One region of the Bacillus sp. BSL6 genome, then DNA from elsewhere that is predicted to be linked to it. Evidence: predicted binding sites of a transcription regulator. Region 1 holds the regulator's gene; the other holds the start of a gene.
The links. Region 1 encodes Rex, which represses fermentation and respiration genes when NADH is low (regulators of the CRP and FNR family bind a similar motif). Its sites were predicted from a motif close to TTGTGAAATATTTCACAA; they were not measured.
Positions count from the first base shown of each region.

Region 2: the regulator Rex is predicted to act here: its motif matches at 2,742-2,759, upstream of RCJ96_RS24930 (DoxX family membrane protein).

Region 1 is NZ_JAVGCW010000019.1:7,220-12,510, reverse strand. Features, by position in the region: gene RCJ96_RS27055 (ABC-F family ATP-binding cassette domain-containing protein) at 95-2,029, opposite strand; gene RCJ96_RS27050 (redox-sensing transcriptional repressor Rex) at 2,217-2,846, shown strand; gene RCJ96_RS27045 (YdiK family protein) at 2,876-3,067, opposite strand; gene RCJ96_RS27040 (CPBP family intramembrane glutamic endopeptidase) at 3,064-3,813, opposite strand; gene groES (co-chaperone GroES) at 4,215-4,499, shown strand; gene groL (chaperonin GroEL) at 4,538-5,291, shown strand, end outside.
Region 2 is NZ_JAVGCW010000011.1:79,089-84,379, reverse strand. Features, by position in the region: gene RCJ96_RS24940 (S9 family peptidase) at 1-1,434, shown strand, start outside; gene RCJ96_RS24935 (DUF4256 domain-containing protein) at 1,553-2,119, shown strand; gene RCJ96_RS24930 (DoxX family membrane protein) at 2,191-2,697, opposite strand; gene RCJ96_RS24925 (sigma factor regulator N-terminal domain-containing protein) at 2,938-3,855, opposite strand; gene RCJ96_RS24920 (RNA polymerase sigma factor) at 3,855-4,346, opposite strand; gene RCJ96_RS24915 (DUF5068 domain-containing protein) at 4,487-5,291, opposite strand, start outside.

The sequences.
Region 1 (5,291 bases):
TTTATGCAATAGAGGTTGACCATGGCTAGAAGATAAGAAGGATGTCTCATCGTCAAAAATCCCGACTGATGAGACATCCTTCTTATTTATACTCTTATAAATGCAATTCTTCCCATTCTGCCATACAAGCATCAAGTTGTTCTTGTAGTGTTTGCTTTTTCGTTGTAATTTCACTAGCCTTTTCATAATCTGCATATATTTCTGGTAAGCAAAGTTGATCTTCTAACGTAGCAATTTCTTCTTCAAATTGTACAATATTTTGTTCTAGTTCTTCGATTTTTCGAGTACGTTGACGCTCCAACTTTTTGCGCTCTTTTTCTTCGAGATAATTTAATTTTTCTGGAGCTACAGTTTTTTGAACAGGTGCCTGATTTTCTTGCTGTTCTTGTTGTTCAAATTCAGCACGTTCAATCATCTCATTTTTCTTTTCAACGTAGTAATCGTAGTCCCCTAAATATTCCTGTGCACCTTCTGTTGATAACTCAACAACGGTCGTCGTTACACGATTAATAAAGTAGCGGTCATGAGATACAAAGAGAAGGGTACCAGGATAATCAATTAAAGCATTCTCCAAAATCTCTTTACTATTTAAATCAAGATGGTTTGTAGGCTCATCGAGAATTAATAAATTCGATTTTTGCATCATAAGTTTGGCAAGAGCTAAACGAGCTTTTTGTCCACCGCTAAGAGAAGATACTGGCTTTAATACATCATCTCCTGTGAATAAGAAGTTACCTAATATCGTGCGAATTTCTTTTTCAGGTTGCAGTGGATATTCATCCCATAGCTCATTTAAAACTCGCTTAGAAGATGTTAAATTAGCTTGTTCCTGATCATAATAACCAACAGAGACATTAGATCCGAAAGAAACCTCACCATGTAATAGTGGTAACTTATTCACAATGGATTTTAATAATGTGGATTTCCCAATTCCATTTGGACCAACTAAAGCAACACTATCTCCGCGAGTTAAGCGCATTGTTACATGTTCAATAATTGGATCCTTATCATAGCCGATAGTTGCGTCCTTTACTTGTAAAACATCATTTCCACTTTGTTTTTCAATATCGAAGTGGAAGGAAGCTGACTTAGAATCCCCTAATGGTCTTGTTAATAATTCCATACGGTCTAATTGTTTACGGCGGCTTTGCGCACGTTTTGTCGTAGATGCACGAGCTATATTTTTTTGAACGAAGTCCTCTAGCTTAGCAATCTCATCTTGTTGTTTTTCATAACGTTTCATTTCTTGCTCGTATAGTGCTGATTTTAAGTCTAAATATTTACTGTAGTTACCAACAAATCGTCTACTTTCTTTATTCGAAATTTCATATACTTGTGTAACAAGTTTATCTAAGAAATAACGGTCATGGGAAACGATTAGTATTGCCCCAGGATAACCTTGTAAATATTGTTCAAGCCATGTTAATGTTTCTATGTCTAAATGGTTTGTAGGCTCGTCCAAAATAAGTAAGTCTGGTTTTGTTAATAATAATTTACCGAGAGCTAATCGTGTTTTTTGTCCACCGCTTAATGTCGAAATCGTCGTCTGGTGCGTTTCAACTGGGAAGCCAAGACCACTTAAAATCGAACGGATATCTGCTTCGTACTGATAGCCACCTTGATCTTTATAATCTAATTGTAATTGGTCATAATCAGCTAATAATCTTTCATATGTAGCCTCGTTTGAAAAGTTTTCTTCTTTTCCCATCTCTTGCTCTAGCCTTCGAAGTTTTATCTCCATTTGCTGCAAGTGTGTAAAGACGGTTAGCATTTCATCCCAAATTGTTAAAGATGTTTCTAAACCGGTATTTTGAGCTAAATATCCAATTGAGACATCTTTCGGTTTTATAATTTCTCCACCATCATGAGATAGCTCACCCGCTATTATTTTTAATAATGTAGATTTTCCAGCGCCATTTCGTCCGACTAATGCGATACGATCTTTCGTTTGAACTTCTAATTTTATATTTGAAAGAATCGTTTCTGCACCGTATAATTTCGAAAGCGCGTTTACTTGTAATAAAATCAATGTTTTCACCTCAAATAATTTCTTAACTTTGCCATGTTTATATTTCTCAATCATACTAAAAATAGTGTATAGTTTAAAATACAGAGAGAATACTTCTTCTTTCTATTATACAAGGAATTTAATAAGTGCTAAACTTCTGTATTTGATTAAAGCATATGAATAAAGATAGGAAGAGAGGAGAGGTTATATGGAGCAGCAGAAAATTCCACAAGCCACTGCTAAGAGATTGCCTCTATACTATCGATTTATCCAAAACTTATCTTTGTCTGGTAAGCAACGTGTTTCATCAGCCGAATTAAGTGAAGCGGTAAAGGTTGATTCCGCAACGATTCGAAGAGATTTCTCATACTTTGGAGCATTAGGGAAAAAAGGATATGGATATAACGTAAATTATTTATTATCATTTTTCCGTGAAACACTCGACCAAGATGATATAACACGTGTAGCGCTTATTGGAGTAGGTAATTTAGGGACCGCTTTCTTACATTATAATTTCACGAAAAACAATAATACAAAAATTGAAATGGCGTTTGATATTAGTGAAGAGAAAGTTGGAACAGAAATCGGAGGCATTCCTGTATATCACTTAGATGAATTAGAAGAACGTTTATCATCTGATATACAAGTGGCAATATTAACAGTACCCGCTACAGTAGCACAATCTGTAGCTGATAGATTGGCAGAAACAAACGTGCATGGTATTTTGAATTTCACACCAGCACGATTAAATGTGTCAGACAATATAAGAATTCATCATATTGATTTAGCAGTAGAGTTACAAACATTAGTTTACTTTTTGAAGAATTATCCACAATAAAACGCAGAGGAAGCGACCTCTGCGTTTTATTATTGTTTTTTCTTTGTGAATTTAACTAAGATAAGGCGAAGTGCCAAATTAAAATCAATCGTTGCCATAACTGCAAATAGTATTGTCCATATATTCCAAATTGTATCTGTTACGTTCGTAATGGCGAAGCGTGTAAAGATACATCCTAGAAGGAAGTACAATGCAGCCATGAACAATGGTGAGTTTCTCATACTAAAAATCCTCCGATAAAGCCTTGCATTTTTTCAGCTTCTTTAATCATTTCTTGAATTTGTTCGTTACTCACTAAAACTTGAGCAATTGCAACTAATGTATTCATTGCAACATGCGCTGCGATTGGAACGATAATACGCTTCGTTTTTACATATAAGAAGGCGAATACGAGCCCCATAGCAGTGTATACCAATAAGTGAGTAAAATCAAAATGAATCGCCGCAAATACAAGGGAACTAATGATAGCGGCAATAAAGAAGTTAAACTTCTTATAAAGTGTACCAAATAAAATTTTTCTAAATACGATTTCTTCCAAAATAGGTCCTATTATAGAGATGACGATAAGGAACCAAGGTGTCGTTCTTGCGATATCCATAAGTCTCGCTGTATTTTCAGATCCAGGTTTAATACCTAATACATACATTTCAATCATACCAGCAATACTTTGCGAGAAAAATGCTAAGAAGAACCCGATAAAAATCCAACCAATCGTAGCTGGAACAGTAGAACGCTTTGTATCTAAATGTCTGTCGCGAATATCTGTTCTAAGTAACCAAAGTACGATACATAATGCAATAAAGAAGCTAATGATTGCCCAGTGACCAGTTATGAGTTGAAATTTCTCTTCCCTAGTGAATCCCCTGTTATCATAAAGCCCAGTTTTCAGGAGAAGTGGTAATCCAGCAATTGATGATAACTGCATTAAAATGTATGTAACGATAACCCACCAATATTGTTTTTTCAAATGGTTTAACCATCCTTTCTAACTCTAGTGTATGAGATAAGGTAGGATAACATGTAAATATGCTACCTACGATATAAACCTTACTTAAATTATGTTTTTTTTGTAAATCCTTATTTGAAATTATAATAGAAGACAGGAGAAAGTTGTGTGTGTAGCGAAAACAACTTAGGGTGTCCTTTCATATTGTAACATACGAGTAGTGGAAACAACGATTCATATAGTAAAGGTAGAAGAAGAGGAACTCTATATAGAAAAATTTATAGCGTAATTTGCGAAAAAATTATGATTTTTTTACTTGCAAAAGAAATTGAGATTATTTATTATTATAAGTGTGTTAGCACTCGGGTGACTTGAGTGCTAATAAATAAAATTTACATAACAAAATGAGGAGGTTATTGTTCATGCTAAAGCCATTAGGTGATCGCGTTGTAATTGAGCTTGTTCAAGCGGAAGAAAAAACAGCAAGTGGTATTGTATTACCAGACACAGCAAAAGAAAAACCACAAGAGGGTAAAGTTATTGCAGTAGGTACTGGTCGAGTGCTTGAAAATGGTGAGCGTGTTGCTTTAGAGGTAGCAGCAGGTGATCTTATCATCTTCTCAAAATATGCAGGTACTGAAGTGAAATATGAAGGTACAGACTACTTGATTTTACGTGAAAGTGACATTTTAGCAGTTATCGGTTAATTATATAAATCTTAAAAAATCCAAGGGGGTCAATTATTATGGCAAAAGATATTAAATTTAGTGAAGAAGCACGTCGTTCGATGCTTCGCGGTGTCGACACTCTTGCAAATGCAGTAAAAGTAACGCTTGGACCAAAAGGTCGTAACGTTGTTCTTGAGAAAAAATTCGGTTCACCACTTATTACAAATGACGGTGTAACAATCGCAAAAGAAATTGAATTAGAAGATGCATTCGAAAACATGGGTGCGAAATTAGTAGCAGAAGTTGCTAGCAAAACAAATGATGTAGCTGGTGACGGAACAACAACTGCAACTGTATTAGCACAAGCTATGATTCGTGAAGGTCTTAAAAACGTAACAGCTGGTGCGAACCCAATGGGTCTTCGTAAAGGTATCGAAAAAGCTGTAGTTGCTGCAGTAGAAGAATTAAAAACGATTTCTAAACCAATCGAAGGTAAATCTTCTATCGCACAAGTAGCTGCTATTTCTGCTGCTGACGAAGAAGTAGGTCAATTAATCGCTGAAGCAATGGAGCGCGTTGGTAACGACGGCGTTATTACTTTAGAAGAATCTAAAGGTTTCACAACAGAATTAGACGTAGTAGAAGGTATGCAATTTGATCGTGGATATGCATCTCCTTACATGATTACTGATTCTGACAAAATGGAAGCAGTTCTTGATAACCCATACATCTTAATCACTGACAAAAAGATTTCTAACATTCAAGAAATCTTACCAGTATTAGAGCAAGTGGTACAACAAGGTAAACCGCTTCTTATCATTGCTGAAGATG
Region 2 (5,291 bases), on a different contig from region 1:
GAACGAGAGATTAACGGTGTTTATCAATTAACTGGTGGTAAGGATTTTTATATCCATGGATTTGATATTTCAAATGATGGGAAAAATATTGTATGTATGGCTACCCCAAGCCTAAACGATCATATGAATGGTGACCTATACATATTAGATGTTGAAGCTGGGGAACTGCAAAAGATGAATGTAGATAGGTTGTTGGGCGGGAGCGTTTGCTTTTCTCCTGAGGGCAGCAAAATATGTTACTCAGCAAGCATAAGAGAGAAGGAGTATTATAGAAACCATATACAAGAAAGTACATTAGAGATATATGATATGAATACTGGGGAGGTACTTCAGCCTCTAACAAACTTTGATAGTACGGTTATGCCATTACAGTGGACAGCTAAAGGAATTTTAATTAGATGGCAGGATAAAACAAATTACCTTATTGGTTTGCTAGCTGAAGATGGCACTGTGGAAACATTAAGCGAAAAAGTAGATGGCTTTATAATGGATGCCTCTATAACAAGAGATGGAAATCATATAACCTATAATAAGGCTATAACAAATGAAACCTTTGAAATCTATTTGGATGATAAAAAAATAACGAATGAAAATAGCTTTTTCGAAGGGAAGCTTAAAAGCAACAGGGAAATCATCTCATGGCAAAGTAGTGATGGTCTTGAAATAGAGGGTGTTTTATCAACACCAGTAGAGTTTGACGCAAATAAAAAGTATCCTTTATTAGTAGTAATTCACGGTGGTCCGGCTTGGGCATCCTTTCCGATATTTTCAGACTGCTTCAATGAGAAATATCCAATTGAACAGTTTGTTGAAAAGGGCTTTATCGTTTTAGAGCCAAACTATAGAGGAAGTTCTGGTTATGGTAATGAATTTTTAAAAGCAAACTATAGAAAACAAGGATTTGCTGATTACGATGATGTTATATCTGGAGTGGATGAACTAATTGAAAAAGGGATGGTAGATAAAGATAGAGTAGGAGTTATGGGATGGAGTAACGGAGGATATATATCAGCTTTCTGTTCTACATTTAGTAGTAGATTTAAAGCTATTTCAGTTGGGGGAGGAATTACGAACTGGAGTACCCATTATGTAAATACAGATATCCCTTACTTTATTAGAATGTATTTAGGAAATACTCCATGGAATGATCCAAATATATATAAGAGAACATCACCAATGACATATATTAAATCAGCATGTACACCTACCTTAATTCAACATGGGGAAATGGATGTAAGAATACCAATTACAAATGCATATGAGCTATATCAAGGGTTAAAGGATATGGAAGTTGATACAGAATTAATTATATTTAAAGGAATGGCATATAGTTCTGACCAACCAGGAGTTCATGTGGCTATTATGAAGCAGAACTTGATGTGGTTTTCACATTATATTCTTGGAGAAAGTATGGAGGGTTTTAGTACTATATAATGGATATCCGCACAGGGATTATTCGTTGTGCAATCGGGCCAGATTGTTGTAAACTGCAAGTAAACCATTATTGAGAAGATTTAAGTGGTTATAAGGAAGCTTAATTCGGAGGACGAATATGACAGAGAATAAAAATGAGTTATCTGTAGAACAACGTGAAGAACTATTAAAAGTATTACAAGCCCGTTTTGAGAAAAATATGAACCGCCATGAAGACCTTGAATGGGCTAAAGTTGAAGCGAAGCTGGCTACTAATAATGAAAAATTGTGGTCACTTAATGAAATGGAAGTAACAGGCGGTGAGCCGGATGTTGTTGGTTATGATGAAGAGAAGGACGAGTATACTTTCTATGATTGTTCAAAGGAGAGTCCTAAAGGGCGCAGAAGTCTCTGTTATGATCTGAAAGCGTTAGAATCAAGAAAAAAACATAAGCCAGAAAATAATGTTATTGATGTTGCAAATGCTATGGGTATTGAACTATTAACAGAAGAACAATATCGGGAATTGCAAAAACTTGGAGATTTTGACATGAAATCATCAAGTTGGGTACAAACACCTTCAGATATTCGAGAACTCGGTGGTGCGCTATTTTGCGATTATCGCTTCGGGCATGTTTTCGTGTATCACAATGGGGCAGATTCTTATTATGCTGCCAGAGGTTTTCGTGGCTCGTTAAGAGTTTAAATTTGGAGTAAACAAAAAAGAGCCTATACGCAGGCTCTTTTTCTTATTTATATTTTAAGAGTAAACCGTTACTACGCAGTTTTGCTTAATTTATATGTTCCGTGGCTGTTTTTACGGAAAAGTTTTGGGAAAACATAGCCATCTAATCCAATACGTCCGGCGTTCTGTCCTGCAACTAAAATGAACATAGTTAAAATAAGCAGGTTTGGGTTTACACTAACAGTTCCGCTTAATAAAAATGCAAGATTCATTATGATTCCGAAAAATGCAGCTGTTTTTGTTAATCCGCCTAAAATCAAACCTAGACCTACTAAAATTTCTCCCCATTGAACTAAAAAGCTAAATAGGTCTGCATTTGGAAGAACAAAGTGTTGAAGGAAATCTGCCCACCAACTTTGTACGGCAGGGTGGTCACCTGATGCTTGAGCAATAGCACCCTTTAGAAAACCACTTGCGTCAAAAGATTGTCCAAAGACTTTGCCGATTCCAGCAGCGAGCCATGTATATCCTATGTAAAGTCGTAAAAATAATAATATGAAAGCAGCACGTTTATCAGTTCTTAAAAAATTGATAACCATTGAAATCCCTCCAATATTGTATTTACAAGTTTATTATATATCCATTGTGAAAAAATTCACAATGGATAAAGTGTGAACAAATATATGATTTTTTATTTATAAAATTGCACCTAAAATATTATGAAGTTTATTTTTGAAAATTAAGCAATAAATGAGAGATGGGAGCTATCTATTGTAGCGGATAGCTCCCGTAGTAAACAGTTTTATGTGTGTTCTTTAAGTTCATCTGGGCGTTCCTTATTATTTCTCCGGTTTTATATAAGGAACAACTTGTGCAGTAACCCCTACAGAAGCACCGCGAACAAAGTCTTGGTTTTCTAATACCTTAAAGTTTTCCGTTTTCCCAGTTAGCATAACCCCTAAGATTTTCACTTGATCAAATGGTTTGTTCTTGTTTGCTTTTAAAAACTTCTGGATATCTTCGTCATATCCATCGTCATCGTATTGTTTAAGGGAGTCAAAGAACCTTTTGTACGCTTCTTCAGGCTCTTTTTCTGGATCAAATCCGTAAACTTGCATACCGGCAGGACCTTTGCTTTCGTCTTTAATAGGTGAGACCATATATAGCCATACGATATTTAAGTTGTCTGGTATTTTTGTTTGAATTTCTTTTAATGTATAAGGTTGATTGAAAGAGATAGCAACTTCCGCTACATAGTTTTCCATTGTTGAAACGGCACTTAATTCATTTTTGACTCCATTATGATATTCTTTGATAGCCGGATTATAAAATGTAGCAACTTTATTTTTCGTTTGTTTATCATAATTATAAGCCTCTTTACTAGAGCTAGACCAATAAGATCCTGGTATTAACTCGTTGTAATCGATATTAGAGCGAAACCAATCGTAAGAGCTTGTCAGTGTATTCCATCGTACTACGTAACCGTTAATGTTTTTAGAGCGATTAGATACGATATTGCCGCCAAACATAGAAGAATTACTCGTTACTTGAGAATCAATTTGCACATTCGGTTCTGCAATTGCGTTATGTAAAAAGAGATGTTCGTGCAGCTTCGTAGAACTTTTCGCTGCGAAGTAATTGCCAACCTTGTACATTATAGGAATCAGCATGACTACAACGATAATAGAAGTAATAATGATTTTAAGTAACTGTTTCCTTTTAGCTTTTTTTAATGCATCTTTTAAAGAAGTATCCATTAAGTTTTTCCTCCTACTGTAGAATGAATTGTTTTACGTGCACGATGTAATTTTTGTTTAACACTGTTCACTTGAATATCTAGTATTAAGGCGATTTCTTCATATGAAAAATCATAATAATATTTTAAAAAGAAGGCTTCTTTATATTCTAGTTTTATATCTTTTAATAGATAGAAAATCTCATCTTTATTTAAAACAGCATCTAATTCTCGGTCTGTATATTGTAGTTTTGAATAAATCTCTTCAGTTAAATAGATGTTTTGCTGCTCTTTTTTTCTCTTCAAGTCAATGTATTCGTTTAATGCAACCCTAAAAAACCATGGACGTATGTTATTCTCTGTTAGGTCATCTAGCAACGTATATACTTTATAGAAAGTATTTTGGATGATGTCTTCTGCGTCTTCTTTTATAGCCCCTTTCGCTAGTAATAGTTTGAACACTTCCTCCCCTAAATTGATAAGATAGGAGGTCAATATATTTTCTTTTCCCATCATTTTTCCCCCCTATACTTATACAACGGATAGGTAATCATAAATGTATACACTTAAATGAAAGTTTTGTTCTTGATACAAATAGAAAAGGCATATAACAATCATATGTTATATGCCTTTTCTATTATATATTTAGTAATTTATTTAGGTAATGTAAACTTAGCTTTTTTACCTTGTGAAATATCTTTAGCTTCTTTATTTCTCATAGGTCCTAACTCAATCTCAAAGCTTTTATCTTTCCAAATCTTCTCATACTGCTCTTGATCTAAAATAAATACTTGCAGTAACTCTCCAGATGTTCCCGTTTTGACTGAAGCGTTATAGTCGTAATTTAGTAGCATACCTTCATTAATCGTATATTGTGTACCATCATTTACTCTCAATGTAGAGCTTATAGGAGATAGTGAAACGTCTTGAGTATCTTTGTTATCAAGCTTGAATTTCACCGTTAATAGAACAATACCGTTTTTGAAATTTGCAAAGCGCGGTGCTTCGACGGAATTTGGTGTGAATTGAGTAAATTGGTATCCATCTAATGTAACATGAACAGCGCCTAATTCTTGGCTGTTATTAATACTTGATTTCTCTTTTAACATTTTTTTATCGCCCATGTTATTAGCTGTAGCTTTATCTTGGTAGAAAGCTTTATCTGTTGCAACCTTTTCAGCACCTTGTTTGTTTAAACTTAATGAAAAGCTTCCGGGACTGCCGATTGGAGCATCGAATTTTCCTTTATTAGCTTGTGCAGTTGGGACTGTGACTGAGACTGTTGAGAGACTTGAAATTTTTGCTAGATCATCTTTTCCAAATGGATACGCGATATAACCAGAAATAGTTTCTCCTGCTTTTACTAAGTAATCATTCGTTGGAGCAAGCTTAGTTGGCAGTTGATCTTCTTTTGGAATTAAATCTTTATAGTTACTATATACTTTCTGCGCACCAGTA